4 regions of the Microbispora sp. CA-135349 genome follow, and region 3 is predicted to be linked to each of the others. Evidence: riboswitches for the same ligand, from Rfam matches in the RefSeq annotation. Region 3 holds a riboswitch; each other region holds the start of a gene.
The links. A riboswitch is a leader RNA that binds a small molecule or an ion and turns the genes downstream of it on or off. The one in region 3 is predicted to bind cyclic di-AMP.
Positions count from the first base shown of each region.

Region 1: it holds a riboswitch for cyclic di-AMP, as region 3 does, so the genes downstream of both, ACQPZZ_RS38430 (NlpC/P60 family protein) here and ACQPZZ_RS25250 (CHAP domain-containing protein) in region 3, are expected to answer to the same signal.
Region 2: it holds a riboswitch for cyclic di-AMP, as region 3 does, so the genes downstream of both, ACQPZZ_RS14135 (C40 family peptidase) here and ACQPZZ_RS25250 (CHAP domain-containing protein) in region 3, are expected to answer to the same signal.
Region 4: it holds a riboswitch for cyclic di-AMP, as region 3 does, so the genes downstream of both, ACQPZZ_RS30440 (coiled-coil domain-containing protein) here and ACQPZZ_RS25250 (CHAP domain-containing protein) in region 3, are expected to answer to the same signal.

Region 1 covers NZ_CP192001.1:8,338,069-8,345,847, reverse strand. The annotation lists gene lysS (lysine--tRNA ligase) at 1-1,048, shown strand, start outside; gene ACQPZZ_RS38445 (NADP-dependent oxidoreductase) at 1,160-2,083, opposite strand; gene ACQPZZ_RS38440 (winged helix-turn-helix transcriptional regulator) at 2,180-2,590, shown strand; gene ACQPZZ_RS38435 (LuxR C-terminal-related transcriptional regulator) at 2,664-2,912, shown strand; gene ACQPZZ_RS38430 (NlpC/P60 family protein) at 2,994-3,953, opposite strand; cyclic di-AMP (ydaO/yuaA leader) riboswitch at 4,106-4,259, opposite strand; gene ACQPZZ_RS38425 (amino-acid N-acetyltransferase) at 4,649-5,200, shown strand; gene ACQPZZ_RS38420 (RDD family protein) at 5,339-6,682, shown strand.
Region 2 covers NZ_CP192001.1:3,000,300-3,008,078, forward strand. The annotation lists gene ACQPZZ_RS14120 (GNAT family N-acetyltransferase) at 1-283, opposite strand, end outside; gene ACQPZZ_RS14125 (NYN domain-containing protein) at 634-1,950, shown strand; gene ACQPZZ_RS14130 (C40 family peptidase) at 2,086-3,048, shown strand; cyclic di-AMP (ydaO/yuaA leader) riboswitch at 3,354-3,507, shown strand; gene ACQPZZ_RS14135 (C40 family peptidase) at 3,582-4,166, shown strand; gene ACQPZZ_RS14140 (hypothetical protein) at 4,414-5,307, shown strand; gene ACQPZZ_RS14145 (glycosyltransferase family 4 protein) at 5,416-6,525, shown strand; gene ACQPZZ_RS14150 (Nramp family divalent metal transporter) at 6,585-7,779, opposite strand, start outside.
Region 3 covers NZ_CP192001.1:5,485,376-5,493,154, forward strand. The annotation lists gene ACQPZZ_RS25230 (MarR family winged helix-turn-helix transcriptional regulator) at 1-410, shown strand, start outside; gene ACQPZZ_RS25235 (hypothetical protein) at 491-1,090, opposite strand; gene ACQPZZ_RS25240 (hypothetical protein) at 1,248-1,526, opposite strand; gene ACQPZZ_RS25245 (DUF305 domain-containing protein) at 1,689-2,297, shown strand; gene ACQPZZ_RS25250 (CHAP domain-containing protein) at 2,328-3,389, opposite strand; cyclic di-AMP (ydaO/yuaA leader) riboswitch at 3,557-3,699, opposite strand; gene ACQPZZ_RS25255 (AAA family ATPase) at 3,968-5,461, shown strand; gene ACQPZZ_RS25260 (tetratricopeptide repeat protein) at 5,461-6,657, shown strand; gene ACQPZZ_RS25265 (dienelactone hydrolase family protein) at 6,770-7,513, shown strand; gene ACQPZZ_RS25270 (DUF6295 family protein) at 7,524-7,779, shown strand, end outside.
Region 4 covers NZ_CP192001.1:6,631,600-6,639,378, forward strand. The annotation lists gene ACQPZZ_RS30420 (TIGR03086 family metal-binding protein) at 1-488, shown strand, start outside; gene ACQPZZ_RS30425 (50S ribosomal protein bL37) at 497-574, opposite strand; gene ACQPZZ_RS30430 (DeoR/GlpR family DNA-binding transcription regulator) at 793-1,632, shown strand; gene galT (galactose-1-phosphate uridylyltransferase) at 1,742-2,800, shown strand; cyclic di-AMP (ydaO/yuaA leader) riboswitch at 2,871-3,009, shown strand; gene ACQPZZ_RS30440 (coiled-coil domain-containing protein) at 3,044-3,955, shown strand; gene ACQPZZ_RS30445 (hypothetical protein) at 4,410-5,021, shown strand; gene ACQPZZ_RS30450 (hypothetical protein) at 5,317-5,745, opposite strand; gene ACQPZZ_RS30455 (histidine phosphatase family protein) at 5,888-6,322, shown strand; gene ACQPZZ_RS30460 (DinB family protein) at 6,363-6,875, shown strand; gene ACQPZZ_RS30465 (M50 family metallopeptidase) at 6,913-7,779, opposite strand, start outside.

The DNA of each region.
Region 1 (7,779 bases), 2.9 Mb from region 3:
CACGGTCACGTCGTACGACGACGAGACCACCGCGATGTCCTACACCTGCGTGTGCGGGCACAGTGAGACCGTGCTGCTGTCCGAGCACACCCGCGGCAAGCTGGTGTGGAAGGTCGACTGGCCGATGCGCTGGGCCTTCGAGGGCGTGGTCTTCGAGCCGTCGGGCGTGGACCACAGCTCGCCGGGCTCGTCGTTCGTGGTCGGCGGCCAGATCGTGCGCGAGGTGTTCGGCGCCCCGCAGCCGATCGGGCCGATGTACGCCTTCGTCGGCATCAGCGGCATGGCCAAGATGAGCAGCTCCAAGGGCGGCGTGCCGACCCCGGCCGACGCTCTGTCGATCATGGAGCCCGCGCTGCTGCGCTGGCTCTACGCGCGCCGCCGTCCCAACCAGTCGTTCAAGGTCTCCTTCGACCAGGAGATCCAGCGCATGTACGACGAGTGGGACACGCTGACGAGGAAGGTGCAGGACGGCACGGCGCTGCCGGCCGACCAGGCGGCCTACCGGCGGGCGTCGAGCACGGCCTCCCGGGTCTTGCCCGAGACGCCGCGGCGGCTGCCGTACCGGACGCTCGCCTCCGTCGTGGACATCGCCACCGGGCACGAGGAGCAGACGCTGCGCATCCTGCGCGCGTTCGACCCGGAGATCGCCGGGCTGGACGAGCTGCGGCCGCGGCTCGACCGCGCCCAGCACTGGGTGAACACCTACGTGCCCGCGGAGGAGCGCACCCAGGTGCGCGAGACGCCCGACAAGGAACTGCTCGACACGCTCGGCGAGCAGGAGCGGGAGTCGCTGCGCCTGCTGGCCGAGGGCCTCGACGAGCACTGGTCGCTCGACGGGCTGACCACCCTCGTGTACGGCGTGCCGAAGGTGCAGGCCGGGCTCGACATGGACGCCAAGGCGGCCACGCCCGAGCTGAAGGCGGCCCAGCGCGAGTTCTTCGCCCTGCTCTACCGGCTGCTCGTCGGCCGTGACACCGGCCCGCGCCTGCCCACGCTGCTGCTGGCCGTGGGCCGCGACCGGGTGCGCGAGCTGCTCGGCCGTGCCTGATCCCGGCGCCTGATCCCGGCGCCTGACCTCCTGGGAGCGGGCCGGACGGCATGGCCGTCCGGCCCGCGACCTGCTTGTCGCGACAAAGCGCGACAAGCAGGGGCAGGCGGGTCAGGGCAGCAGGACGAGCCGGCCGCGCAGGCCGCCCTTCCGCAGGCGTTCGTGCGCCTCGGCGGCCTGCTCCAGCGGATAGGTGCCCGCGACCCGCATGCTCAGCCGTCCCGCCTCGGCCAGCTTCGCGACGTGGCCGAGCTGGGCCGCGTCGGCGCGGACGAACACCGTCGAGACCCGGATGCCGCGCAACGGGATGGGGGCCAGCCCGGCGCCCACGGCGACGAACGCGCCCCCGTTGCGTACGGCGTCCAGCGCGGGCAGGCCGACGACCGCCGCGTCCACCAGGCCGTGCGCGCCGCCCGGAACGACGGCCCTGACGGCCGCGGCCAGATCGGTGCCCCTCGGCACGAACCACTCCGCGCCGAAGTCCCGGACCAGTGCCTCGTCGGCGGGCGCGGCGACCCCGGCGACCCTGATCCCCCGTGCGACGGCCAGCTCCACGAGATAGCCGCCGACGCCCCCGGCCGCTCCCGTGACGACCAGGGTCTCGCCCGGGGCGAGCCCGGTGGCGTCGAGCGCCTGGACGGCGGTCAGCGCGTTCAGCGGCAGCGTCGACGCCTCCGGCGCGGCCACTCCCGCGGGCGCGGGCGCGACGGCCGTCTCGTCCAGGACGACCAGGTCCGCCTGGGCCTTGAACCGGTCCGTCAGGCGGTCCGACAAGCCGATGACCCGCTCGCCGGGCTGCACGCCCGTCACTCCCGGACCGACCCGGTCGACCACGCCCGCCACGTCCCATCCCAGGGCGTGCGTCTCCAGATGCGGCATGAGCCCGTTGTCGGCGAGGGTGCCCGCGGCCGTGAGCAGGTCGACGGGGTTCACGGCGGCCGCCTCGACCCTGATCCGCACCTGTCCCGGCCCCGGCTCCGGCTCGGCCGCGTCGACGATCCCCACGGTTCCGTCCCGTGCCACCAGTGCTCTCATGAGTTCCTCCTTCCGGTGTGCCAAGGAGCGTAGGGAGGCCTACTCTCTTCTGGTAAGTAGGCACCTAAAAGTGCGTAAGTGACGCGGAGGAAAGACATGCCCACGCAGACGGCGGCCGAGCAGCGGGAAGAGGCGCGCCGGCGGTACAACGCGTACGTCGCGGCCTGCCCGTCGCGGCAGCTGCTCGACGCGCTCAGCGACAAGTGGGTGAGCCTGGCGCTCACCGCGCTCGCCGACGGCCCGCGGCGCTTCAGCGAACTGGCGAGGACGATCGCGGGCGTCAGCCAGAAGATGCTCACGCAGACGCTGCGGACGATGGAACGCGACGGCCTCGTCTCCCGCACGGTCACTCCCGCGGTGCCGGTCCGGGTCGACTACCGGCTCACGCCCCTGGGTGAAAGTCTCATGCCGCTGCTGAAAGCGATCAAGAACTGGGCCGAGGTCCACATGGAGGATGTCGAGGCGGCCCGGGAGACGTACGACCGGCGGGCCGACTCCGCACCTTGACGACCTTCGTGGCAGGCGTTTACCGTCCCTGAAGGGTGGGCCGACGAATCATCGTCGTGGGGGAGGGCGGACGATGGGTGTTCCCGAGGTCGTCTACCGAGGTGGCAATCCCGCCTCGGACCTTGACCGTGCCGGTCTCACCGAAGAGGACCTGCTTCTCCTCGCGGAGCTGGCCAAGGGTGTGACAGCCGATCGCGTGGGCCGCAGTCTCGATGTCAGCGGCCGCACCGTGCGGCGCCGGCTGCGGGGCATCTGCGACCGGATCGGCGTCGCGACCGCGATCGAGGCCGTCGCCTGGGCGGCACGCCGCCGTCTCATCTGACCGCGTTCCGCCCCACGCCCTCGCTTCGGGACGACTCCGTCGGCGACCCGGTTCCACCCCACGCCCTCGGTTCGGGACGACTCAGTCGGCGACCCGCACCGCTCCCGCGAACGGCCGCCCGGCGATCCTCGCGATGTGGATGACGTCTCCCGTGCGCGGCGCGTGGATCATGTAGCCGCCGCCGATGTAGATGCCCACGTGGTGCAGGTCGGAGTAGAAGAACACCAGGTCGCCGGGGCGAAGCTGGTCACGGGAGATGTGCGTGCCCGCCGTCCACTGGTCGCCGGTGTAGTGCGGCAGGCTGACGCCGACGGCCTGGTAGGCCGCCATGACCAGACCCGAGCAGTCGAAGGAGCCGGGCCCCTCGGCGCCCCACACGTACGGCTTGAGCTGCTGCCTGAGCGCCCAGCGCGCCGCCTGGGCCGCCTTGCCGTCGCCCACGATGGGGAACGACATCCTGCTGCGCGTCTCGCTGCCGACCGTCCGGGAGACCTGCCGGTAGAGGCTGCTCTCGGTCTTCTTGATCAACTTAGTGATCTTGTCACGCCGGGAGTCGAGGCCGGTGAGCAGTTTCTTGACCTCGGCCTGCCGGGCGGAGGCGCTCTGCCTGGCCCGCGCGGCGGCGTCCATGGCCTTGGTGACCTCCGCGACCTCCTGGCTTCCCTGCAGCTCCAGGGCGTACGTCGTGGTGGCCTGGTCCAGGTAGTCCCTGGGGTCGCCGTCGCCGCCGATGAGCGCGAGGGCGCCGCCGAGCCCGTTGGTCATGTAGGAGTGCTGTGCGAGAGCGCTCGCCTTCTGCCGGCGGACCTCCAGCTCGGCCTCGCTCTTGGCGAGGTTCTTCTTGGCGAGCTCGGCGGACCGCTCGGCCGCCTTCAGGCGCACGCGCTCGCCGTTGTACTGCTCGGTGAGGCTCTCGATCTCGGTGTAGAGGCTCTCGACCTGCTCCGTGAGCTCCTTGAGGCTCGGCTTCGGGTCGGCGGTGGCGCGGACCACCGGGGCGCCGAACGTGATCGCGGTGAGCGCGACGCCGACGAACGCCAACCGGCGGATTGCACCCGGACCGGCCGTGCCGGATCCGGACTGTCGGCCGCGGGCGTGCCTGCCCGCCGACCGTCCTCCACGCATGCGCAACCGAGCTCCTCTCCCACATGCGCCCCGGGGCGGGCCCGCGTCATCGGGACGGGACCGCTCGGCGGGGCGCTACTGAGCGCCTACCGGGTTAGCTGACGGGTTCGGGCCGGAGTAGCCCTACCTTGACGGATTCACCCCTTGACGATCTGAGATCGAACCGATCCTGATCCTGCAGTTGGGTCCCCGGCTCCCCTCCGCACGCGGTGCTTCGAAGACTCGGCGCCCGGCCGCCGTGAGCGTGCACGATGACCGGCATCGTCGCAGGACGATAGTGCACGGCGAGTTCTTGCTCAACCAGAACTCCGAAACCCGTCTACGTTTGACAACCGATTGATCACAACCGGGTCACGAGTTCGGCACTGGTACGTCCGTGTTCACCTGGGTTTGAGCGCATCTGAGTCTTTGTATTGGCTGCTGGGGCTCGCGGGAAAAATGGGACGAACCGGAACTGCTGCCGCCGAGCGGGCGGGTCGTCCGTCCGTATCCTGGCGGCTACGTACAGTCAGGCCCCATGTCGAGTGTGGCATTTGGGTATGACCGTTATCCGTGATGCCGCTGGACGCCGACGGTGAGGATCGCCCGTGGTCCGGCTAGGCTGGCCGCTCATGGAGCAGGTCGCCGCGCAGACGCCCACCGGAGAGGGCGCCACCGCCGTGACGGTGCGCCGGGCCAGGACGCCCGACGTCCGGGCCATCCGGCGCCTTGTCGACGCGTACTCGGGAGTCGGTCCCCGTCTGCTCAAGAAGAGCACGGTGACGCTGTACGAGGACGTCCAGGAGTTCTGGGTGGCCGAGATCGGCGGTCAGGTCGTCGGCTGCGGCGCGCTGCACGTGCTGTGGGAGGACCTGGCCGAGATCAGGACCGTGGCGGTGGATCCCGCGGCGCGCCGCGGGGGAATCGGCCATCAAATCGTCGCGGCGCTCATCGAGACCGCCAGGGACCTCGGTGTGCGGAGGGTCTTCTGCCTCACCTTCGCGGTCGAGTTCTTCGCCCGGCACGGTTTCAGGCCCATTCAGGGCACCCCGGTCTCCCCCGAGGTGTACGCGGAACTGCTCGCGTCGTACGACGAGGGCGTCGCCGAGTTCCTCGACTTGGAGCACGTCAAGCCGAACACGCTGGGGAACACCCGAATGCTGCTGCACCTCGATCGCCATTGATGAACGCCGGTTTGTGATCTTTGACGCCGATTGTCGGCCCCTGCAAAGGTGACTGTTGATACACCTGTCGCTACTTTTAGCAATATCAGCGTGTGCTACAGACGTGCGGCGCATGCGTCTTCGAAACGAGGTGACACGGTGAGCACCGGACAGCCGCCGTACCCCCAGGACGAGTCGGACGGAACGCCACCGCCGTCATCGAGCCCCGGGTACGGCACGGACAGACCCGCCCAGGACTACGACCCCGACGTCACGGTCGTCAGCTATCGCCAGCCCGGGCAGACGGGCCCGCAGCAGCAGCCCGGCTATGACCCCGCCCAGGGCGGTTACGGCCAGCAGCAGGGCTACGGGCAGCAGCAGTACCCCCAGCAGGGGTACGGCCAGCAGCAGTACGGTCAGCAGGGCTACGGCGCCCAGCAGGGCCAGCAGCAGGGCTACGGCCAGCAGCCCGGTTACGGCCAGCAGCCCGGTTACGGCCAGCAGCAGGACTACGGTCAGCAGCAGGACTACGGTCAGCAGGGCTACGGCGCCCAGCAGAGCCAGCAGCAGGGTTACGGCCAGCAGCCCGGTTACGGCCAGCAGGACTACGGTCAGCAGGGCTACGGCGCCCAGCAGGGCCAGCAGCAGTACGGCCAGTCGTCCCAGGGTGGCTACGGCCAGCAGCAGGACTACGGCCAGCAGGCCCAGCAGCAGTACGGCCAGTCGTCCCAGGGCGGTTACGGCCAGCAGCAGGACTACAGCCAGCAGCAGGACTACAGCCAGCAGGCCCAGCAGCAGTACGGCCAGTCGTCCCAGAGCGGTTACGGCCAGCAGCAGGGCTACGCGCAGCAGCAGTACGCCCAGCAGGGGTACGGCCAGCAGCAGTACGCGCAGCCGGATCCGCAGCAGGGTTACGGGCAGCAGTACGGCCAGCAGGGCTATGGCCAGCCCGGCTTCGGCCACCCGTACGCGGCCGCGGGGCCGATTCCGCCCGGCGCCCCGGCTCCGCTCGCGGAGTGGTGGCAGCGCCTGGTCGCCCGCCTGATCGACGGCGTCATCGTGGGAATCCCCTTCCTGATCCTCAACGGTGTGATCTTCGCGGTCGTCTACTCCTCGGCCAGCATCAACCTGAGTACCGGGGCCGTCACCGAGGCCAGCGGCCTCTTCCTCGCCACACTGCTCGTCTCGATCCTGAGCGGGCTCGTGATGGTCGGCTACGAGTTCCTCATGCTGCGCTCGCGCGGGCAGACGCTCGGAAAGATCGCGATGGGGATCAAGGTCGTCCCGATCGGCGGCACTCTCGACGGCGGCCTGCCCACCGACGTCGTCGCCAAGCGCGCCGGCGTGATGTGGGGGCCGCAGTTGGTGCGCTGGATTCCTCTCATCGAGTATCTGGCGGGCGTCTTCGCGTTGGTGAATGCGCTGTGGCTGCTGTGGGACAAGCCGCTGCACCAGGCGCTGCATGACAAGGTCGCCCGCACCGTGGTGGTCAAGGTCAAGTAACGACTGCGGACGGGGCCGATGGAACCGACCATCGGCCCCGTTTTTGTATGCGATCGCTATGGCGTCCTCCAGCCGCCGGCATCCGGCTGTGACGGAAAATCCATGCGGGGCCGCCCGGGCATGCCATGCTTGGGTTCACCGTCCCCGAGAGGTGCCCAATGACCGTGAGACCGCCCCCCGGCGCCAATCCTTAAGGTTCGCCTTCCCGCCCCCGTCCGGGCCATATCCGCCCACGGACGGCTTAAGGAACCGCCAGGGACGCTTATGGGGCCGTATGGAGCCGCACGGGCCCTTATGGTGCTCCCGGATGCCCGCCCGCTCTACGCGGCGCAGGCGGCGTCCGTGGAATGCGGGGCATCGTTTGGCCGGGCGAAACTCGGACGCCGGGCCGCCGGGGACGTCCGCGTGATTGTGTCCCGCTCCTTTTTCGATCTTCAGGCCGCCGCTCGTCGATCTTGATCGAACCGGCCGGTCCTCTCTTTTTACGAGGCTTCCGGGCCATGGCGATCTGCTTGCGCGTATATCCTCACAAGGCGTGCGTGCCGTACGAGAAGGGTCTCGTGCCCCTTGTGAAGATCCGGCTGTCGTGACGCGGGCTCCTCGTTTCACCGGGCTCTACAACGGTCGTACGTCCCCCGTCCGGCCTTTTCCAGAGGGCCTGTTTGCCGCTTCGCGCTCGCCCGCCCGTACGTGTTCGTCCTGGTCGGCGAGCCGGTCACCTGCGGCTGCGGCATGGGCCTGCGTGAACCCGAGGATGCGCGGCCCGGCCTGCCGCCGTCGCGCCGGAAGTGCGCGGTCGGAGGAAAGGGCGGGACGGCGGGGATCGGTGACCGCCCGGGTCGGCATTTTGGGTACGATTTCGAGTGCATCCGGTAAGGCCGCTGGAGAGACGAGGATTACCCCGGCCCTCCAGGGGCACCCCGGAAGGCACGTCTGGTCCCTCCCGGCGCTATGGTCGTATCGGGGCGCCCGGCCCACGCTAGAGGCCGGCAGCCTTGCCACGTCCTCGGAATTTCGTCGGGTGCACCCAATGGCACCCCCGGCACGAGCGAGGCAGAATGACAGAGGTATTGTCCGCCTTGATACCTTCCGTGGTC
Region 2 (7,779 bases), 2.5 Mb from region 3:
GGTGCTCGCGGCTGCGCAGGAACAGCGTGAGGTCCCCGATCACGGGCCCGCCGCCGGCCAGTGCGGCGGCCACGCTGAGCACGTCGCCGTCCTCCCCGGGCGACGCGCAGGCGATCTTCCGGTCGAGCGTGGCCTTCGTCTCCTCCCGCGTACGGGCGTCCCAGTAGAGATACCTGGTCACCTCGGGCAGGGAGTGGAAGGCGTGGAGGTCGTCGAGGTCGGCCTCGGTGAAGGGGCGAAGGACCAGCCGGGAGGTCGTGATGGGATACGGCGGGGTGTACACGCCGCAGAGCGTAGGGACGGAGCCCGGCCCCCGCCAGCGAGTTCGCGGCCGGTGTCCCGCCCCGCGGTCCGGGCGCGCGGGTCCGTACGGGCGCCGGGCCGCGGTGACAGATCATGAACGCGACGTGGACACGGTGCGACGGCCGTACCCTTGAAAGAAGACAGGAACATGGGAGTGTCTCGCAGATCTTGCCGTGTGAGGGCGGCCTGGTGGGCGCGCCGCGTGCCTCGTGCCTCGCGGACGGCGGGCATCGGGACGTTCTCGCACTCGGGGGCGACAGCACCGCGAGGCGCCGCCGGGGCGACCCCAGTGGGCAGAAGATCTGTAGGACACGGCCGAGGAGCGACGAGATGAGTTCAGCCGGAGAAGGCCTGTCTCGTCCGTTGCCCGAGCAGGTCCGCTTACACGTGGTGGAGGTCGCGGCGCAGGTGCTGGGCTCGATGCCCGCCGCGGCCGTGCCGCCGCCGTTGCGCAACATCGCCAAGTTCGACCCTCGCAAGCGCGCCCGCCTCGGCAGCGCTCCGATCGCGGCCCAGCTGGAGAACGACAAGGAGTTCCGCGAGCGGGTGGCCGAGACGGTGGAGACCGCCTGGCCCGAGCTGGTGGGGAGCCTCGCCGAGGGCACGGTGCCCCCCGCGGCCGAGCCGGTGCTGGTCGCGGCGGCGGCGTACCTGACCCGCCCGCCCGGCTGGCCGGAGCTGGTCGAGCAGGCGCGGGCCGACCTGGAGCAGGCCGCGGCGGCGGGCACTCAGCGGGAGCAGGCGGAGACGCGGCTGCGCGAGCAACTCGCGGCGCAGCGTGCCTCCGCCAAGGAGGAGATCGACCGGGTGCGCGAGCAGCTCAAAGCGGCCCGCGCGGAGAACTCCGACCTGCGGCGCAAGCTTCACGACGCCCGTGAGCGAGTCAAGGCCGCCGAGGCCAGGGCGGCGGAGCTGGAGGCCGAGACGGCCGAGGCGCGGGCCAAGGCCGCGAACGCCAACGGCGCGGCGGAGACCGAGCTGCGCAGGCTCAGGGATCGCCTGGCGGACGCCGAGCGCCAGCTGGAGACCAGCCGCAGGGCCGCCCGCGAGGGCCGCAGCATCGAGGACGCCCGGGTGCGGGTGCTGCTGGACGCGCTCCAGGACGCCGCCGCGGGGCTGCGCAAGGAGCTCGGGCTGCCCACGACGATCAGCAGGCCGGCCGACTACGTGAACGCGGTGGTGCCGGGTGAGCCGGGGGTGACGGCCGTGCCCGCGCGGGCGCTGGCCAACGACGACCCCCAGCTCCTCGACCAGCTTCTGGCCATCCCCCACCTGCACCTGGTTGTGGACGGCTACAACGTGACCAAGACCGGTTACCCGTCGCTGACCCTCGCCGACCAGCGGGCCCGGCTGCTGACCGGGCTCGGCGGGCTCGCCGTGCAGACGCGGGCGGAGGTGACCTGCGTCTTCGACGGCGCCGAGCTGAACGGGCCCGTCCAGGTGTCCGCGCCCCGCGGGGTGCGGGTGGTGTTCAGCCCGCCCGGGGAGATCGCCGACGACCTCATCCGCACGCTGGTGCGGGCGGAGCCGCCGGGGCGGGCCATCGCGGTGGTCTCCTCCGACCGGGAGGTGGCCGAGTCGGTGCGCCGGATGGGCGCCCGGCCGGTGCCCTCGCTCCTCCTGCTGCGCCGGCTCGGCCGAAGCTGAACGACGTGCGCACGCTCCGCTCCGGCGTCGTCGCCGCGCGTGATGACTGCCGCGAATACCTGCGAATAGGTTGAGACTTCATGATCGCCTAGATAGAGTCGCGCCGCAGGTTTCGTTGATCCAAGAGGGGGCTCAGTGCGAGGGCGTGTGCCGGTGGCCGCCGGTTTGGCCACGGTGGTCCTGCTGACGCCGGTGACGGGCGCGCAGGCGGATCCGAAGCCCACGGTCGCGCAGGCCAAGGCGAAGCTGAGCAAGCTCAACAAGCAGGCCGACACGATCGTGGACCGCTACAACGCGGCCAACGAGAAGTGGAAGAAGGCGAGGGAGAAGTACCTCGCGATCAACGGCGACTACAAGAAGCAGAACGTCCGGGTGGAGGCGCTCCGCTCCGGGCTGGTCACGATGGCCGTCAACAGCTACCAGGTCGGCGACATGGGGTCGTTGGGCGGCGTCTTCTCCGGCGGCGACCCCGACGCGATGCTCAGCGGCCTCGCGACGCTCAACCACATCTCCGCCGAGCGTGCCGGGCGGCTCAAGGAGTACGAGAGCGCCATCAAGGACCTCAAGGACCGCCGCGACCGGAGCAAGGCGCTCTACAAGGAGGCCACCGACGTCAGGGGCGAGCTCGCCGGCGAGAAGGAGAAGGTCGACAAGCTCGTCAGGGAGCAGATGAAGCTCCTGCGCTCACTCGGGACGTTCAACCCCGGCAACCCCAACAGCCCCGGCGTCGTCTACACCGGGCCCGCGTCCGGCAACGCGCTCGCGGCTCTCCAGTTCGCCTACAAGCAGGTCGGCAAGCCGTACCGCTACGGGGGCACCGGACCGGACGGATGGGACTGCTCAGGGCTCGTGCAGGGCGCCTGGGCGGCGGCCGGGGTGACCCTGCCCCGGACCAGCTACGAGCAGTGGGCCTGGGGGGCGAGCCGCCGGGTCTCGCTGGACGAGCTCCAGCCGGGAGACCTGCTCTGGCACGCCGGGTACGGGCATGTCGGCATCTACGCCGGTGACGGCAAGGTCGTCCACGCCCCGCAGACCGGCGATGTTGTGAAGATTGTCACACTTGCCGAGTATCACGCGATCGGCGCCGTCCGCCCCTGACGTCCGCGACTTCTGTGCTTTTTGTGGCTGCTGTGACCGGATTCGCCGCTCGTTGCCAGGATTGTGAGCAGAGTCACATTTAGCCCTTTCGCCCTGCGGGTACGCTGCCGTTTCTTCTTGGTGACCTTCGTTATCTGATCTTTACGCGGCGGGAGGGCTTTGCCGAACGCGGCGGGTCCTCGGTAGCTTCTGGGCCGCGGCGAGCACGCCTCGCCGTCGCGAGCCCGGTCCGGCCGGCCGGTCGCGCAGTCATCCACCGTCATCGGCGCCCTTCACCACTCTCCCCTTCGCGGGATCCCCCCGGCGCCGGTGGCATGCCGAGTCCGTGCAGTCAGGAGGCACGGAGCCGGGGAACCATCGACCTTCACCGAAGGTCCGGGGTGAATCGGCGCGTCGCGCGCCGTAGGGCGACTTCCCCGCCCGAACCCGTCAGCTAACCCGGTAGGCGTGAGCGGAAGACCCGAGGAGAGATCCTGTCTACCACCCCCGCTAGTCTGTCCCGTCTTGCCCGAATTGCCCTTGGGGGTGCCGCTTTGACGGCATCCGTAGGGGTCGCCGGTGCGCAGCCGGCGGCGGCCGACACGGTGACGGTCACGGTCGTCAAGACGGACACAGCGGCGAAGACCGCCGCGAAGACGACCACGAAGACGGACACGAAGGCGAGCACCGGCACCACCGCTCGCAAGGCCGCCGTGAAGAAGCAGCAGACCAGGCAACGCGCCGCCAAGCGGAAGATCGGCAGGGGCGTGCTCCAGCAGGTCAAGGCCGAGCGCGCGGTCAAGGCCGCCAAGAAGCAGATCGGCGACCCCTACCGCTACGGCGCCACGGGACCGGGCGCGTTCGACTGCTCGGGCCTGGTCCAGTACGCCTGGCGCCAGGCGGGCGTACGGCTGCCGCGCACGACGTGGTCCATCCGCAGCGCGGTCAGGAAGAAGGTGTCCTGGGGTCACTTCGAGCCCGGTGACCTGATCTTCACGAGCGGCGGCGGCCACGTCGGCATGTACGTCGGGCACGGCAAGATGATCCACGCTCCGCACACCGGCACGCGGGTCCGGATCGACAAGCTGGACGCCTACCGGAGGAGCACCTTCGTCGGTGCCGTCCGTCCGGGCGTCTGACGGGCACCGGTCACCAGCCCCCTCGACCGGCGCCGTCCCTACGGCCCCGCCCACCTCGCCGAGGTGGGCGGGGCCGTGACATGTGCTGGTTAGCATGCACGGCGTGACTCCTCCATCCCCTGAAGGGGACGGTCTCCTGCCTTGTCCGGCTGAGATGTCCCCCTGCCGGATGGACCCGGCAGTCCCCTCGCCAGAGCGGACGGCTCCGCGGGCGGCGCCCGGCGAGGCCTCCGCGGTGCCCGGGAGCGTGGCGGCGCCTGCGCGGGCCGATCGGCGCCACCCCGCAGACCCGCCCCACAGGTTCCGTCTCCGCCGCACGGCGGCCGTCGCCGTCGCGCTGGCCGTGCTGCTGGCCGGGCCTGCCGCCGCGGCCCCGCCCGACCCGCTGCGTCCCCTGCTGACGCGTGCCCGCGCCGCCGTGCGGGAGCATCCGGACATGTGGACCGGCGCCTCCGTCGTCCGCGGCGAGCGCGTCGTCGTCGTCGGATCGCCCGGGTCGCTGATCGCCGGGATCGCCGCGGTGGCCGGCGAGGCGGACCGTACGGTGTCGAGGGTCTGGGGGAACCACGGCCGGGGGCACGAGGGCGCGGTTGTCCTCGTGCCGCGCACCGAGGAGCAGGCGGCCGTGCTGGCCGCGCCGGCGAAGGTGGACGATCTGGCGGCCGTCGCCACGGCCGGCCGGGTGATCGTGCAGCCGGCCGCGTTCGCCCGCCTGACCGCGACCGGCCGTCTGGTGGTCGTGACCCACGAGCTGACGCACGTCGCGACCGCCGGCCCCCGCGCCGTGCCGATGTGGCTCATGGAGGGCTTCGCCGACTATGTCGGCTATCTGGACAGCGGCCTGCCGGTCCGGACGATCGCCGCCGAGCTGGCCGCCGACGTGGCCGCGGGGAAGGCGGCGCTGCACAATCTGCCGGGGTCCGCCGACTTCGCCGCCAGGCCCGCCCAGGCGTATGAGGAGGCGTGGCTGGCCTGCCGCTACATCGCCGTCCGGTTCGGCGAGCGGAGCCTGGTCGCGCTCTACCGCGCCGCGTCGCGCGAGGAGATCGGCGCGGCCCTGCGCGAAGTGCTCGGGCTGACCGCCGAAGGCCTGACCCGCGAATGGCGGTCCTACACGCGCGAGCAGCTCGCCCCGTCCTGATCACCACAGGGCGTTTTCACAGGGCGACGGCGAGGCCGCGGCTGCGACAATGCGTTCTCGGGCGGCGCGCGGGCGGACCGCCCGGCCACGCCGGCAGCGGGGGTGAGGATGACGAAGCGGACGCTGATCATCACGAACGACTTCCCGCCCAGACCGGGCGGCATCCAGGCGTTCGTGCACGGCCTCGCCTCGCGCAGGCCGCCCGGCTCCGTGGTCGTGTACGCCCCGTGCTGGAAGGGCTGCGAGGAGTTCGACGCCCGCCAGCCGTACGAGGTGGTCCGTCATCCCTCCTCGCTGATGCTGCCGACGCGCTCGGTGGCGAGCAGGGCGGCGGCGCTGGTCGAGGACGGCGCGACCGTCGTCTTCGGCGCGGCGGCGCCGCTGGGGCTGCTCGCCCCCGCCCTGCGCGCCGCCGGCGCGGGCCGGATCGTCATGCTCACCCACGGGCACGAGGCGTCGTGGGCCCGCCTGCCGGGGGCGCGCGCCCTGCTGGGCCGCATCGGCGCGGGGGCCGACGTCGTGACCTACCTAGGCGAGTACACCCGCCGCCGGATCGCGCGGGCCGTTCCCGCATCCAGGCTGGTACGGCTCGCGCCGGGGGTGGACACCACAGCCTTCCGCCCGGGAGCGGGCGGCGACCGGGTCCGCGCGTCGCTCGGCCTGGGAGACCGCCCGGTCGTCGTGTGCGTCTCGCGGCTGGTGCCGCGCAAGGGCCAGGACGTGCTGCTGCGGGCCTGGCCGCTCGTCCTGCGGCGCGTCCCCGGCGCGGCCCTGCTCCTGGTCGGCGGCGGCCCGTCACGACGGTCGCTGGAGCGGACGGTCGCCCGGGCCGGCCTGCGCGGCTCGGTGGTCGTCACCGGGTCCGTCCCCTGGGCGTCCCTCCCGGCCTACTACGACGCGGGCGACGTGTTCGCCATGCCCTGCCGCAGCAGGTTCGGGGGCCTGGACGTCGAGGGCCTCGGCATCGTCTACCTGGAGGCGTCGGCCACCGGGCTGCCGGTGGTCGCCGGGTCCTCCGGAGGCGCCCCCGACGCCGTACGGCACGGCGAGACGGGCCTGGTGGTCGACGGCACGTCGCACACGGCGGTGGCCCGGGCGCTGTGCGATCTGCTGGCCGACCCGGCCCGCGCCCGGGCGATGGGCGAGCGGGGCCGGGCCTGGATCGAGGAGGAGTGGCGCTGGGACCTCGTCGCGACCCGGTTCGCCGCACTGCTTTGACTTCGTTTCCCGGCTGCGGACCGGGCTTCCTCCGGAGGATTCGGTGAAGGAAGGCCACCTCAGCCGGTGAACACCTCCACCAGCAGGAAGCCGTTCAGCGCGCTGATCACGGCGGCGACGACGACGCCGGCGACGGTGGTGAGGCGGCGGTTGACGAGGTCGCCCATCAGCTTCCTGCTGCCGGTGAACGCCACGAGCGGCACCAGGGCGAACGGGATGCCGAACGACAGCGCGACCTGACTCAGGACGAGCGCCCGGGTGGGATCCACCCCTGCGACCAGGACCGCCATGGCCGGGATGATCGTGACCAGGCGCCGCGCCAGGAGCGGCACGCTGCGGCGCAGGAACCCAGCCATGATCACCTGCCCGGCGTAGGTCCCCACGCTGGAGGAGGCCAGTCCGGAGGCGAGCAGGGCGAGCGCGAACGCGACGGCCGCCCCGGGGCCGAGGACCTGCCCGAGACCGGCGTGGATGGCCTGCAGGCTGCCGGGATCGCCGCCTCCGAACGTGGCGGCGGCGACGGTCAGCATCGCCATGTTCACCAGCCCGGCGGTGCCGAGGGCGACGGCGATGTCCATCCGGCTGGCGCGCACGGCCTCCCTGCGCGCCGCCTCCCCGTGCCCGCCCTGGTGCTGGGTGAGGGCCGAGTGCAGGTAGACGACGTGGGGCATGACGGTCGCCCCGATGATCCCGGTGGCCAGCAGCAGGCTGTCGGTGCCGGCCAGGCGGGGCACGAAACCGCCCGCCACACCCGCGAGCGACCCCGACAGCAGCACCTGGTAGGCGAAACCGGCCAGGACCACGGCGAGCATCGCCGTGACGGTCGCCTCGAACCTGCGCCGCCCGCGCGGCGCGAGCATCAGCAGCAGCGAGGAGACGACGGCCGTGATCGCGGCGGCGGGCAGCAGCGGCACACCGAACAGCAGGTTCAGGGCGATCGCGCCGCCGATGAACTCGGCCAGATCGGTGGCGGCGGCGACCAGCTCGGCCTGCACCCACAGCGGCAGGCTCACCCGGCGCGGCAGGGTGTCCCGGCACAGCTCCGGAAGGTTGCGGCCGGTGGCGATGCCGAGCTTGGCCGACAGCGCCTGCACGAACATGGCCAGCACGTTCGCGACGGCGATCACCCACAGCAGCATGGTGCCGTACTGGGCGCCGCCCGACATGTTGGTCGCGAAGTTGCCGGGGTCGACGTACGCCACGGAGACGACGAAGGCGGGGCCGCACAGGCCGGCCAGCCGCGCCAGGCGGCCC
Region 3 (7,779 bases):
CCGCGCGGTCTCTCGCCGCCGCTGAGGACAGGGTCACCCTGCCCCAGTTCCGCATGTTGCTGGTTGTGGGACAGGGCCAGACCAAGCTGGTGACGCTGGCCGACAGGCTCGGTGTGAATCCGTCGACCGCCATGCGCATGGCCGACCGCCTCGCCGTCGCCGGTCTGATGAAGCGCGAGGTCAATCCGCACAACCGGCGGGAGACGCTGCTGCGGCTGACCGACAACGGACGGCGGATCGTGGACGAGGTAACGGCCCGGCGCAAGAAGGAGATCACCGCGATCCTCACGCGGATGCCGGCGGCCCAGCGGCGGGCCCTCATCGTCGCGATGCGGGAGTTCAACGACGCGGCGGGCGAACCGCCCGCCCGCATCGCCTTCCCGCTGGGGTGGCCCGGCCCGTCCTCCTGATCGCCGTGTCGGGCGGGCCCTCGGCGTCGCGAACCCTCGCGGGCGGCCCGGCAGCGGGGCCACAGCAGGTCAGCAGCGGATCAGCAGCCGGAGGCGGCGCAGGCCCCGGGGATGAGCCCGGGGGCTCCGTCGGCGCCCGAGGGCACCTCACCCCGGTCCTGGCCGGCACCGCCCTTCGGGGCACCGCCCGTCTTGCCCGACGAGCCGGTCCCGGCCCGGCCCGCTCCGGCGCTCTTGCGACCGGACGAGCCCCCGCCCGAGGAGCCGGAGGCGGTGTCCGCGCCTCCTCCGGCGGATGCCTGCGCTCCACCGGAGCCGTCTCCGCCGGACCCGATCGCGCCCTGGTCCGACGAGCCCTGGTCCGGCGAGCCCTGCGCGTCCTGTCCGTCCCCCGCAGCGGCGTCGTCACCGGAGGAACCGGCGGAGCCGGCGGTATCGCCGTCCTGTGCGGGGGCCGCCGACTGCTGCGTGCCGCCCGCGGCGGGCGGACCCAACGGGTCCGAGCCGCTGGCGAGCGCGTAACCCGCTCCCCCGGCGGCCAGCACGGCGACCAGGGCCGCGGCGGCGATGATGAGGGGTTTTCTGTTCTTCGGCCTGGTCGCCGGCTCCTCCTGACTGGAGAGGACTTCCTGCCGGAACCGATCATCCTGGCTCGTCTGCGAGGGGACGTGCCCGTGCATGTGAGACAACTCCCAGCGGTCGTTTCGGGGGAAAGCTCCACGGCTTCCGCGGGTGGCTGCCCACCTTAGCCCCACTGGTGACCAAATCTCACAAAGAGCACCAAACAATCATGAATTCCCCAGGGTTTCCTCTGGTCCGGGCACGCCCCGCACCAGCTCAGCGGCTGTGCGTCGCGGCGCTGTGGCAGTCGGTGTACGTGTAGGGGTTGTCGAGAATCTCCGTTTCGGGGATGTCGGGGTTCATCCCCTTCTGCCACGCCTCCTCGCCCAGCGTCACACGCAGATACTCGACGGTCCGCTCCACCTCGCGGCGGGCCGCGGCGAGGTCCACGCCGACAAGGCGGTGCTCGTGCTTCACCACGCGACCGTTCACGAGCACCGTGTGCACGTCGCCGCGCCGCGCCTGGAACGCGACATGCTCGTACGGATCGAGCACAGGCGGGGAGCACCCGCCGGACGGGGTACGACGGGCAAGGGGCGGGCACATCCGCCTTGACGCAGGTTCGGCGGGCGCCGCCGCGGGCGAGGGGCCCGTTTCGCCCGGCGGGCGGGGACGCCACCGATTCACGCCGAGAGCGCGAGAGTGGAGGTGCCTGCCATGAGGGGACGCGCTCTGCCGGCGGCCCTGCTGGCGGCCGGTCTGCTGACCGGCGGCGCGCGGGGCGCCGCTCTCGCCGCGACGACCCCGGTTCAGACGCCGACACCGACGCCGACACCGGCTGCACCGGTCGGCACGACTCTCGCCACCGATCACAACGAGCAGGACGTCATGTTCGCCCGGATGATGATCCCGCACCATCGTCAGGCGGTGGAGATGGCGAAACTGGCCGAGGGACGGGCGTCGGACCCCCGGGTCGTGCGGCTCGCGGAGCGGATCGAAACCGCCCAGGCCCCCGAGATCCGGACGATGAGCGGCTGGCTCACGGCCTGGGGCGAGCCGGTGCCCGGCGAGAGCCCCGCGCCGGCGCACCAGCACGCCATGCCCGGCATGATGTCCCCCGAGGAGATGCGCCGTCTCGAAGGGCTGTCCGGCCGGGCCTTCGACCGGGAGTTCCTCTCGATGATGATCCGGCACCACGAGGGCGCGGTCACCATGGCGCGGGACGAGCTGCGCGGCGGGGTCTACGAGCCGGCCCGGCGGCTGGCGGCGTCCGTCGTGTCCACGCAGTCGGCCGAGATCACGGAGATGAAGCGCCTGCGGGGATGAGGCGGACGACGTGGGCGGCCGCCGACGGTGTCAGACGGTGCTCGGGCGACGGGCGCCGTCTCCCCCTCCGAGTGCCGGAGCGCCGGACGCCGCCGCATCGACGAACGCCGCATTGACGGGGGCCACATCGACTGACGCCGGACCGCCGGACGCCACATTGACGGGCGCTGGATTCACGGACGCCCGCGCGGACGGGCGAGCGGCCTGCGTCGTGGCCCCCACCGTGGCACGCGCCGTGGCCCCCACCGTGGCCCCCACCGTGGCACGCGCCGTGGCCTGCGCCGTGGCCCGTCCGGGACCACGTTTGCGGTGCCGTCCGCCGGAGGTCGCCGCCGCGGCCTTGACCCGGAGCCCGGTGACGGCGGTGGAGACGACCGCGAACAGCAGGCCGGCCGGCAGGACGGCGTCGCCGGGCGACCACACGACGCCGGGGGACTGCCCCTGCGTGGCCGCCAAGTTCCTGATGGTGAGCCCCACCGCACCCGGGACGCTCGCGTGCACCGCCGCCACGGGCTGGATCGTCACCGGCGCCTTCGGCGTGACCTTGACCTTGCGCGGCAGGCCGTACCCGACGATCTTGCTTTTGTCGCGTACCTTGCGCTTCAGCCACACGCCGTCGACGTTGCCCTCGATCGTGTGGACCTTTCCGTGGACGACCTTCTCGACCACGCCCACGTGGTCGATGTCTCGGATCTTCTTGGACCCCGACCAGTCGAAGAAGACCACGGCGCCCGGCTCGGGCGTGCCGCTCCACGCGTCGTGCTCCTTGAACCACTTGGCGTGCCGTGTGGTCAGCGCGAACTCGCCGACGCGGTCCTGTACGCCGGCCTGGTCCGCCGCCCAGGAGACGAACATGTCGCACCAGGGGGCGGTCTTGAAGTCGGGGTCCTTGGCGATGGTGTCGGCGTACCATTCGCCGAACTTCGTGTGTTTCCCGGCTCGTTCGCGGTAGCCCAGTTCCGGGCGGACGGCGTCGAGCAGCTGTCGTGCTATCGGATCGGTGGAAATCGCGGGCTCCTCATGGCGCGCTTCGAGACATGACGAACCGGCCCGCGGGCGTGACGGCAGGGCGGCATCACCACGTGACGGCACGGCGGCCGGAAGACACGGCCGCGGCGGGGCGGGATCAGAAACGGGAGACGTGGCAGCCCGTCACGGGCGCGCCATCACCCCGGAAGCCTGGAGACGTTCCAGGGCGGGCATGTGGACCGGGTGACGGACCCGGACCGGGTGGGCAGGTGGAGCGGACACTCCACGCGCTCTCCTCTCCTTGGCCGCCTACCGGGTTAGCTGACGGGTTCGGGCCAGGAGTAGCCCTACCGGATGGTCCGGATTCACCCCAGAAAAGGTGGGTCCCCGGTTCCCGGGATCGATGACGTCCGGGATTCGGCGGTCGCCGGTCGTCCTCGGGTTGAGGACCGCTCACCGGCGTGACACACGGGAAGCTTAGTAGATAACAAGTAAGACACGGCCAAAAACCCGGCAAACAGCCCGATTCCTGCTGCGGTCGGCCGAAGTTTCCCGCAGGTCCCCACGGTCGCGGGCAATCAACCGTGAGATGCGCCACAGGGGGCGCCGACGGCCGGGCGGGGCCTGTAGAGATCACCGCTGTCCGACCACGTGGGTAGCCTTACGGTCATTTCGGATCGACCTACAGAAGGGACCGGGCAGTGCTGGACGACGCCGGACTCCAGGCCCTCCGGGAGGCGGCGCGGCTGTCTCCGGACAACCTCCCCCTACGGCGGCACCTCGCCGGGCAGCTCCTGGCCAAGGGGTATCTCGCCGACGCCGAGGCCGAGTACCGGGCCGCGCTCCTGCTGTCGCCCAGGGACCCGGACGTGGTCGCCGGTCTGGCGGAGGCCTTCGTCCGGCAGAGCTCCTACGGCGCCGCGCTGTCGGCGCTTCAGCCACTCCTGGCCGAGCCCGGTTTCCCGCCGCGGATCGGGCTGCTCGCCGCCAGGGCGCTGCTGGGCGAGGGTGACGTGCCGGGCGCGGCGCGCCGCTACCACGACGCGGTCTCCCGCGATCCGTCGCTGTCCGACCCCGGCCTGGCCGCCCGGCTGGAGCCGCAGCCGGCCACGCCGTACCAGACCCAGACACAGCAGAACCAGGCGCAGCAGCCACAGGCGCAGCAGGCACAGACACATCAGCCACAGGCGCAGCCCGGCACGCCGTACGCGCCGGGGCCGCCACCCGGCCCGGCGTACCCCCCACCCGCGTACCCCGCACCGGCGCACGACGGCGACGTGGAGGTCCAGCGCTCCGGTGTCACCTTCGCCGACGTGGCGGGAATGGAGGCGGTCAAGGAGGCGCTGCGGATGAAGCTCCTGCTCCCCGTCCAGCAGCCCGAGCTGTTCGCCGCGTTCGGCAAGCGGGCGGGCGGCGGAGTGCTGCTGTACGGCCCTCCCGGCGCGGGCAAGACCCACCTGGCGAGGGCGGCGGCGGGAGAGCTCGGCGCGTCGTTCATCGACGTCGGCCTGGCCGACATCCTGGACATGTACATCGGGTCCAGCGAGCGCAACCTGCACGCCACGTTCGAGATGGCCCGGCGCAACCGGCCGTGCGTGCTCTTCTTCGACGAGGTCGACGCGCTGGCCGCGCGCCGCTCGGACATGCGCCAGGCGCACACCCGCCAGCTGGTCAACCAGTTCCTCGCCGAGCTCGACGGCGTGGACGAGAACGCCAACGACGGCGTCCTGGTGCTGGCGGCCACCAACGCGCCCTGGTACATCGACGTCGCGTTCCGGCGGCCCGGCCGGTTCGACCAGCTGGTGTTCGTGCCGCCGCCCGACGCCGCGGCCCGCGCCGCCATCCTGCGCATCCTCTGCCGCGACAAGCCGCTGGCCGAGATGGACTACGACGCCGTGGCCCGGGTGACGGACGGGTTCGTCGGGGCGGACCTCAAGGGCGTCGTCGACCGCGCGGTGGAAACCAAGCTGCATCAGTCGATCAGCGCGGGCCGGCCCATCCCCCTGTCCACACCCGACCTGCTGGCCGCGGCCCAGGCGGTGCGGCCCACGGCCGTACGCGAGTGGCTGACCACCGCGCGCAACTACGTCCTGCACGCCAACGACTCCGGCGCCTGGGACGAGCTGATGCCCTGGATCAACGGCACATCCAACGGCGCGTTCGGCGGCAAGAAGGGCGGCAAGGGCAGGTGGTGATGGCCGCGGCGCCGCTTGAGCGGGCGCGCACGCTGCTCACGCTGAACCGCCCGGCGGAGGCCGAACGGGAACTGCGCGGCCTGCTCGCCCGGGAGCCCGAGAACGTCGACGGGCACGCCTTCCTCTCCGTGGCGCTGACGCAGCAGCACAGGGCGTCCGAGGGGATCGGCGAGGCCACCGAGGCCGTGCGGCTCGCGCCCGACCACTGGTTTCCCCACTACGTCGCCGGGCACGCGTACCACCGGGCGGGGCGACCGCACGAGGCCGTCGCCGCCGCGCGGGCGTGCCTGGCGCTGTCCCCCGAGCACGCGCCGGCGTGGGAGCTGCTCGCCCGGGCGCACGTCTCCCTCGAGCAGTGGCCGCAGGCGGCCGACGCGGCGGGTCGGGGGCTCGCCGTCGCTCCGGAGGACGTCGACCTGGCCGGCATCCTCGCGGTGGCCCTCACCATGCTCGGCGACGCCCTCCGGGCGAAGGAGGCGGCCGCGCGCGCCGTCGGGCTGGATCCCGAGAGCGCGACGGCCCATCTGGCGTACGGGCGGGCGCAGCTCGCCTTCGGCGCGCCGGCCGAGGCGGCCCGCGCGTTCCGCGAGGTGCTCCGCCTCGACCCCGGGTTCGACCAGGCCAGGGACCTGCTGGTGGCGGCGTTGAAGCGGCGCAACCCCGTCTACCGCGTGCTCGCGCGCCTTCGCGGCACGTTCTCCGGTGGATGGCGGATGGTGTTCCTGCTGCCGGCCGTGCCGCCGCTCATCGCCGTCTTCGTCCTCATCGCGCTGCTGCACTGGGCGGCCTGGGTCGCCGAGGCGGTCACCACCCTGCGCCTGGCCCGGGCCAGGGCCACCAGGCTGCTCTTCGACATCAGGGAGGCGAGAGTGGCGGCGCTGTGCTGCTGCCTGCCCGCCGCGGGTGCGGCGCTGCTCGTGGCCGGCGTGGCGACCGGCGGGGAGGCGCCCGCGGTGGCGGGCGCCGCCGTCATGGCCCTGGTCACCCCCGTGCAGGAGGCGGCGCACACGAGCGCGCCCCGCGGCCGCATCGTGCTGTACGGCTGGTCGGGCCTTTTGGGGCTGGCCGCCGTCCTGTCGGCGATCGCGTCCCTCCCCACCGTCGCGCTGCTCACGGCGTACGCCGGGGTGGCCTCCATCTGGGTGGCGGCGGGCGTGCGGCGCCTGTTCGGGACGGGTGCGGCGCACGCGCTCTGACCGGCCCGGGGCGATTGCTTAGTTAGTCAAAGCAAGCATTATCGTGGCCCTCCTGGACCCGCCGCCGGAGGCGACCGGCTCGTGCGGGAGCGTGATCACAGGTGGAGGGACTATGACCGACGCGATGTGGGCCGGCACGGTCGCCGTGACCGGGCACGAAGGCGCCGGCCTCGAAGCGTACGCGGCCCGGCCGCTCGGCTCCGCCCCGCACGGCGGGGTCGTGGTGATTCATCACATGCCCGGCTACGACGAGGCCACCAAGGAGATCGTCCGCAGGTTCGCGGCGAACGGCTACGCCGCGATCTGCCCGAATCTGTACTCCCGGGAGGGCGCCGGCGTCAGCCCGGACGACCAGGCCGCGGCGGCCCGGGCCAAGGGCGGCATCCCGGACGAACAGCTCGTCGGCGACGTCGCCGGCGCCGCGGCCCATCTCAAGGGCCTGGAGCAGGCCAACGGCAGGATAGGTGTGATCGGCTACTGCTCCGGCGGACGGCAGGCCTTCCTTTCCGCGTGCTCGCTGGACATCGACGCCGCGGTGGACTGCTACGGCGCCTTCGTCGTCACCGCGCCGCCCGCCGAATATCCGCTCAAGGCCGAGCCGCTGATCTCCCGGGCCGCCGATCTGTCCTGCCCGCTGCTCGGGCTCTTCGGCGCGGACGACAAGTTCCCCTCGCCGGAAGAGGTGGGAGTGCTCTCCGCGGAGCTGGAGAAACTGGGCAAGGAACACGAGTTCCACGTCTTCCCCGACGCCGGCCACGCGTTCTTCGCCGTGGACCGGCCGGCCTACCGTCCCGCCGCCGCGGTGGAGGGCTGGAAGAAGGTCTTCGGCTTCTTCGGCCGCCACCTCGCCGCCTGAGGAGACCAGGATGTGCACCTATCTCACCGAGAAGATCCGTCTCGACGGGGCCGCCAAGGGGGCTTCGGGCTGGTTCACCGTCACCGACGGCATGGTCTACGTCGATCACCCCTACCACGCGTGCCATGAGCACACGGTGAACATCGACCTGACCAACCCTTCGGAGGGCCCGTCGGCCCGGGTCGCCATCGAGCTCACCGAGGAGGCGGCGCTCGCGCTGGTCGAGGCGATCCACAAGGCCCTGGCCGCGGCGCCGCCCGGCCTCG
Region 4 (7,779 bases), 1.1 Mb from region 3:
GGGAGCTGCCGACCCCCTGTGTCGACTGGGACGTCCGGGGGCTCGTCAACCACGTCGTGGCCGAAAACCTGTGGGCCCCCGAACTGCTGTCCGGCCGTACGGTCGCCGAGGTGGGGGACGCCTTCGAGGGTGACGTGCTCGGCGAGGACCCACTCAAGGCGTTCGAGGCGTCCGCGCAGGGCGCCGTCCAGGCGGTGTACGCCGACGGCGCCCTGACCAGCGTCGCCCACCTGTCCTTCGGCGACGTGCCGGGCGAGGAGTACATCACCGAACTGTTCGCCGACGCGCTGATCCACACCTGGGACCTGGCGCGTGCCATCGGCGGACCGGAACAGCTCGACCCCGAACTGGTCGCCTCCTGCTCCGAATGGTTCGAGAAGGCGCGGGAGGACTACCGCGAGGCAGGGGTTATCGGGGACGAACGAGGCGTTCCGGCCGGCGCCGATCAGCAGACTCAACTGCTCGCCGCCTGGGGGAGGAACCCCTAGGAACGGGTCTACCGTCCCGTGGGCCGCCTGCCGTGGTTGGCCTTCTTCTTCTTGCGTGCCTTCGACTTGCGTGCGCGTCTGCCCATGACGACCGCCTTCCGTCGAGTACGGCTTTCGCTCACTGTCCTCCCCCGCGCCGCGAGCGGCAAGGGATGCGCTCGTGATCATTTGCCGCGCGAGCTCTCGGCCGGACGGATGCATCGCGAGGCCGAGGAACGGCCCCACTGGCTACCGGGACCCCAACTCAACATGCCCCAACGCGCCTGGGGCATAATTTGTTTGAATCTGTTGACAGGAGTGGTGGATGCTGGCCCAGCAACGGCAGCAGGCGATCCTGGAGAGGGTGCGCAGAACCGGCGGGGTGCGCGTCGCGCAGCTCGTACGCGACCTCGGGGTCTCGGACATGACGATCCGCCGCGACCTGGAGGTCCTCGCGGAGCGCGGCCTGATCGTCAAGGTGCACGGCGGGGCGACCGCCACCGGCACCGGCTCGACGGAGGAGCCGGGTTTCGCGGTCAAGTCGGTCCGGCAGCAGGCCGAGAAGGAGGCCATCGCCCGCAGGGCCGCCATGCTCGTGCGGCCGGGCAGCTCCGTCGCCCTGTCGGCCGGGACCACCACCTGGACACTGGCCCACCACCTGGTGGACGTGCCCGAACTGACCGTTATCACCAACTCCGTCCAGGTGGCCGACGTCTTCCACCGCGCCGGTCGGCCCGACCAGACCGTGGTGCTCGTGGGAGGCGTCCGTACCCCGTCCGACGCCCTGGTCGGCCCGGTGGCCGTGGCGGCGGTCCGTTCCCTGAACGTCGACACGCTCATGCTCGGAGTGCACGGGATGAGCGTCCGGGCCGGCTTCACCACGCCCAACCTGCTGGAGGCGGAGACCGACCGCGCCCTGGTCGCGGCCGCCCAGCAGCTCGTGGTCCTGGCCGACCACACCAAGTGGGGAACGATCGGTATCAGCACGATCGCCGCTCTCGGCGAGGCCAACGTGGTCGTGAGCGACGTGAGCCTGCCCGAGGAGGCACGCACCGCGTTGTCGGAGAACGCCGGCGAGCTCCTCCTCGCCGATCCGTCCGGCGAAATCGGGGAGACCGGTGAGACCGGTGAGACCGGGGGAACCGAGCTGGAGACCGCACTGTGACACCGGGCCGAACCACGACACCGGACACGCTCACCGGACGCCCGGCAGCAGGTTGCGACACCGACACCACCGGGACACCGACACCGCACCGTGAAGCTGGAGACCGCTCTTGAAGCGCACCATCACCCATCTCGCCGACGGCCGTGAGCTGATCTACTTCGACCGGCGTGACGACGCCGATCACAGCGCCGCCGACCCCCGGGACCTGCCGCCGCGTCCGCTCGCCTCCGAACTGCGCTACGACCCGCTGATGGACGAGTGGGTGGCCGTCGCCCGCCACCGCCAGACCCGCACCCATCTGCCGTCCGCCGACGAATGCCCGCTCTGCCCGGGCCATCCCGGCTCGGAGATCCCCTCGCCGTACGAGGTGGCGGTGTTCGAGAACCGTTTCCCGTCGTTCAGCTTGAACACGGGCGCGTACGAGCAGGTGGGCGGCCTCAGCGAGGTGCGGCCGGGGATCGGGCGTTGTGAGGTGGTCTGCTTCACCTCCGACCACGACGCGTCGTTCAGCTCCCTGAGCGACGAGCAGGCCGAGCTGGTCGTCGAGGCGTGGGCCGACCGCACGGCCGAGCTGTCCTCGCTGCCCGGCGTGGAGCAGGTCTTCTGCTTCGAGAACCGCGGCGCCGAGATCGGCATCACGCTGCCGCACCCCCACGGCCAGATCTACGCCTATCCGTACGTCACGCCGCGCACGCGCCAGATGCTGGACGCCGCCGCCCGCCACCAGGGCGGCAACCTGTTCGCGGACGTTCTGGCCGCGGAGCGGAGAGGACCGCGGGTGGTGGCCGCCAACGAGCACTGGACCGCCTTCGTCCCTGCCGCCGCGCGCTACCCGTTCGAGGTGCACCTCTACCCGCACCGTCAGGTGCCCGACATCCCCGCCCTGTCGCCGGAGGAACGGTCGGCCTTCGCTCCGCTCTACATCGAGGTGCTGCGCCGCCTGGACGGGCTGTTCGGCGTCGTCATGCCGTACGTCGCGGCCTGGCATCAGGCGCCGGTCGTCTTCCGGCGCGACATGGCCTACCTCCACCTCCAGCTCTTCACGATCCGGCGCGCGCCGAACAAGCTGAAGTATCTCGCCGGGTCGGAGAGCGCCATGGGCGCCTTCGTCAACGACGTGCTCCCGGAGGAGGCCGCCCGGATGCTCCGCGAGGTGGTAACGGCTTGATCTCCGGATGGTTGCGACTTGGGTGGCAAGCGCTGTTTCTTTACCACTAGTATCCCTGGCACCGGTTGTCACAGCCGGTAGGCCTAATCCCGGGCGCCCCGCCCGGGAACCGGGGACCCAACCACGCACCTGGGGTCAAGGCAGTCGCCTGCCCGGGCTCCTCCAGCCCGAACCCGTCAGCTAACCCGGTCGGCGGATGGAGAGGAGTGGGCTCTGCCCCGCGCGTTCCCCCTGGCTGCCGGCGTGCTCAGCGCCGCCGTCTTCGTGTTCGGCGCGGCCGTTCCGGGCGCCGCCGATCCCAGACCGACGGAGAAGCAGCTCAAGAAAGAACTGTCGGACCTGCGGAAGAAGGTCGACCGGCTGATCGGCGACTACAACGCCAAACGTGTCGCACTCGCCAAGGCCCGCGTCGAGGAGAAGGCGGCGCGCGGCCGGCTGGCCAAGGCGGAGGCCGACTACAGCGCCGCCAGGGACGCCGTGCGGCAGATGGCGGGGCTGCGCTACCAGGCCGAGAGCGCGATGGTGCTGCCCGACATGAACACCGCCGCGCTGAACTACCAGCTCAAGGAGGAGCAGGCCGCCAGGCTCACGCGCTTCGACCAGGTGCGCGCCGAACGGCAACGGGCCGCCGAGGCCGCCGAGACGCTGACCGAACAGCTCAAGTCGCAGGCCGCCGAGGTCGCCGGACAGCGCGAGGACGCCGAGGATCTCATCGACGAGATCAAGGACAAGCTCGACGCCCTGATCCCCGTCGCCCCGGGCAAGCGGTCGGGTGGTTCGTGGGCGCCGGAACTGCCCGGCGGCTCCGACAACATCACGCCCCGGATGCGGCTCATGCGGGCCGAGGTCGGCAAGTACTTCGATCTGCGGTTCCCGGTCGGCTGCTACCGCGCCGAGGACAGCGGCGAGCATCCCCTGGGGCGCGCCTGCGACTTCATGATGAGCTCGGGCGGCGCCATGCCCTCCCCCGAGATGAAGGCGCTCGGCGACAGCCTCGCCGCCTGGGCCATCAAGAACGGACCGAAACTCGGCGTCATGTACGTGATCTGGCAGCAGCGCATCTACAACCTCGGCCATCCGGGCTGGCGGACCATGTCCGACCGCGGCGGCATCACCGCCAACCATTACGACCACGTCCACATCTCGATGTACTGAGCCCGCAGGCCAGCAGGGCGGATCAGACCTACGACGTGTGATCTCCAGCGTCTCCGCCGGAGGAACGGCCTTTTTCATCAGGCTCTCGGCCGCGTAATTCGGGCCACCATATGACGATGCCGAATGGAACGACGAAGATCAACGTACCCGTGCTCGTCAGTAAGGAGTCCGCGAGGGACGCCTTGTCGGCGAAGAGGTGCGCTCCCGCTGTAGCGACGTAACCAGCAGCCCACCACAGAGCGAGACGCATCAAAGCGCGGCGGCGAATGCGGGAGTCCGACACGTCCGGATTGTATGTGCGGGCCGGGACACTTTGGAGGCACATGACGGTGGGAAACGCCGGCACGCGACGACAACGAACGAGAGCAGGGATCATTATGGGTGATATAGGCGGACAGAACCGTCAAGGAGCTACGATTCCGGTGTTTCAGCTTGATGATCGTGAGAGAGGCCCGTGACGCGCCTGAGCAGACGACCGCTTGCGTGGGCGATCGTCGTACTGGTTGTCGCGGTCGCCGGAGGCGTCGTGTTGATCCCGCGGCTGTCCGGGCCGGATTTGCCGGGCACCGCCTCAGAACAGGTCATCTCGGTCGATTCTTCGACGCGTACGGCGCTCACGGCAACGGCTGACCACTTTCTGGAGACAGACCCCGTCCGCAACGAAGGCAACTATCTGGCCGCTGCCCAGTCGGTCTTGCATCCCCGTATGTTCTGCGAGGAGGACCTCATCGAGGTTCGCCGGAAAGATGCTCGCCTTCTGGTCGGACTTGTGGCCCGGTGCGAGGAGTTGGCCCGCTCAGGTGACAAGCTCGTCAGCGGCACCGGCTATTGCGTGCCGCTGCTGTTGACGATGGAGTCGGTGAACGGACGCTTCGCCGTGCGGCACGTCGATGAGCCGGCGGACGGCGCCGAGTACGCGTCTTCGACGCGCGCTCTGTTTTCCCCGGAGGGCGCACCCCGGGCAATAGAGCTGGCCGGCGCCGGGTGGGACATGGAAAACAGCATCTACCCTGAGGCGCGCAGAACTTTCGGCCTGCCGCCGGACGCCAGAGTTGTGTTGTCCTGACCCTGCATCGCCTCCGCCGAGCTTCCGGCACGTGAGGCACGGCAGCGAAGCACAGCAACAGGACCTCACAGCCCTTCACACCGGCACCCACCAGCACACGCCCGAGCAGGCCGCGGAGTTGCCCCCATGGTGTCCGGCTCCCGATCGCACGGGTGATGCGCCGGCAGGCGCGGAAGCTTCAGGGGGACGGATCAGATCTCGATGTACCGAACCGCCGGTTCCAGGCCTCTGCCGGACTTCTCAGCCGCTTCTGGGCCGGCCCCCTCGCCGAGCGAGGCGGCCGGCCCGTTCCGGGTCAGGCCGGGAGCTGCTTCTCGTTCCAGGTGTAGTAGATGTAGGTGCTGCCGGGCCCGGTCATCGTGCCGTAGACCTGCCAGAAGCTGTTGGCGCCGATCGAGTAGCGGAAGACCTTGTCCCCGGGCCGGTCGTCCACGAACACGCTCTGCGTTCCGTTATTCCAGATCCGCACCTCGATCGTGAATGTCGAGGTGTCCGGGATGTCGAGGCAGACCTCGTACGTGTACGCCAACGAACCGCCGATGTTGTAGCTGTGACCGTCCACCGCCGGCCGCTCGACGTTGGTGGGGACGTAACTATTCACAACCCGCGTGTACCCGCCGGTGGAGCAGTCGACTGTGGGGGCTGCGGACGCGGGACCGATGCCGGTGAGCGTGGCGCCGAGGACGCCGGCGGTGACGGCGAGAACGGGGATGGTGCGCTTCATGCCTCTCCTCATCCGTGCAGTAACCCTCCGACCAAGTAGTTGAAGGCTGAACTGATTCTTACTCGATTGCCACTTATGAACAAGTCCAAGTAGGAAATTCATACATATTCGAGTCAAGCCGGTCACGTTCCGCCCTTCACCAATGAACCCGGTCAACTTGTTCTCGGCGCTCGTGCGGATCGAGCTATTGTCCTTGCGTGAACGGAGATCTCTCACCGGCAGCCGACCGACGGGCCGGGCGTCGTTCGATCGAGCGCCGGCACGCGAGGAGAGCAGAGGCGGGAATTCTCGTGATCGGGCCCGTGCGGTGATCAGCGATGGGGTGCGCGTCTGGTGTCTGCGCCATGCCGAATCCGAGAACGTCACCGCCGGTCTTGCCGGGGCTGTTCCTGCGGCGCCTCTGACGGCACGCGGGCGTGAGCAGGCGGCCGTGGCGGCCCGGGTTCTCGCCGGCGAGCCGATCACCGGCGTTTATTGCAGCAGCTCGGCAGGCCGGGCTCGAACCGGCCGGAGTCCTCGTTTCGCGCCTCGTCCTGCTCGAATCACGGCCGGGAACCTCCTGGCCGGCGGGTTCTAATTGAGGTGACTACGCGCCGCCGGCCGGGCAGGATGCCCTGATGACCGACACACGTATCGATCCCCCTGTCACCGCGGACGAGCGCACCATGCTGCGCGCCTGGCTGGACTGGCATCGCGAGACCCTCGCGGTGAAGTGTGAGGGCCTCACGGAGGAACAGCTCCGGCTGCGTTCGGTGCCGCCCTCCAGCATGTCGCTGCTCGGCCTCGTACGGCACATGGCCGACGTCGAGCGATCCTGGTTCCGGCGGCGGCTGAACGGCGAGGACCTGGACGGCATCTACTACAGCGACGACGACCCCGACGGCGAGTTCGACAACGTGGACACCGCGTCCGCGGAGGAGGCCTTCGCGACCTGGCGCGAGGAGATCAAGCACGCACGGGCGGCCGAAGCGGCCTGCGCCGACCTGGACGTGATCGCGCGGACCCCGACCCGCGACGGCCGCCACAACTCGCTGCGCTGGATCATGTGCCACATGATCGAGGAGTACGCCCGCCACAACGGACACGCCGACCTGCTGCGTGAGCGCATCGACGGCGTGACCGGCGAGTAGCCCGGCTGCCGGCGGAGCCCAGCCGGACAGGCACGGCTCAGCCGGACAGGCGGACCGGGTTGACGAGGTCGGCGTAGATGAGAAGGCCTCCCATCACGACCAGCAGGGCCGCCACGACGTACGTCAGCGGGAGCGCCTTGGCCACGTCCACGTAACCGGGGACGGGCCGGCGGCGCACCCGCGCGAGAGCCCGCTTCAGGCCTTCCCACAGCCCGCCCGCGATGTGCCCGCCGTCGAGTGGCAGCAGCGGAATCAGGTTGAACACGCCCACCGCGAGGTTGATCCCGGCCAGCAGGCGGATGAAGATCTCAATCTTGTTCTCGACCGGAATGTCCAATGCGGCGATCTCCCCGCCGATCCGGCCCGCCCCGACGATGCCGATCGGCCCGTTCGGGTCGCGCTTCCCGCCCGAGAACGCGGCGTTCCACACGCCGACCATCTTCTTGGGAATGTTGACCATCGCGACGGCGGTGCGCTCGGTGAGGTCCCACATCTGCCCGACGACGTAGCCGGGGCCCTTCTTCTCGACGACGGTGGTCGGGCTCACGCCCAGGAAGCCGACGTTCTTGTCGACCTTGCCGGGGTCGGTCAGCGAGGGCATGTCCTGCGCGATCAGATCGATCCGCACGTCGATCCGCCGCCCGCCCCGCTCGATGCCGAGCGTCGTCGCGCCCGCGCCGTGCTGCCGGATCAGGCCCTGAGCCTTCTCCCAGTTGGTGACCGGGGCGCCGCCGATGGCGACGATGCGGTCGCCGGGACGCAGGCCGGCCTTCGCGGCGGGCGTCAGCGGATCGTTCTCCCTGCAGTCGCGGTGCTGCTCCGCCTGAGCGGCCGGGATGGCGCACTTGGACACCGAGGACACGACCGGGGTCTGCTCTTGCACCCCGAACCCCATCATCACGAC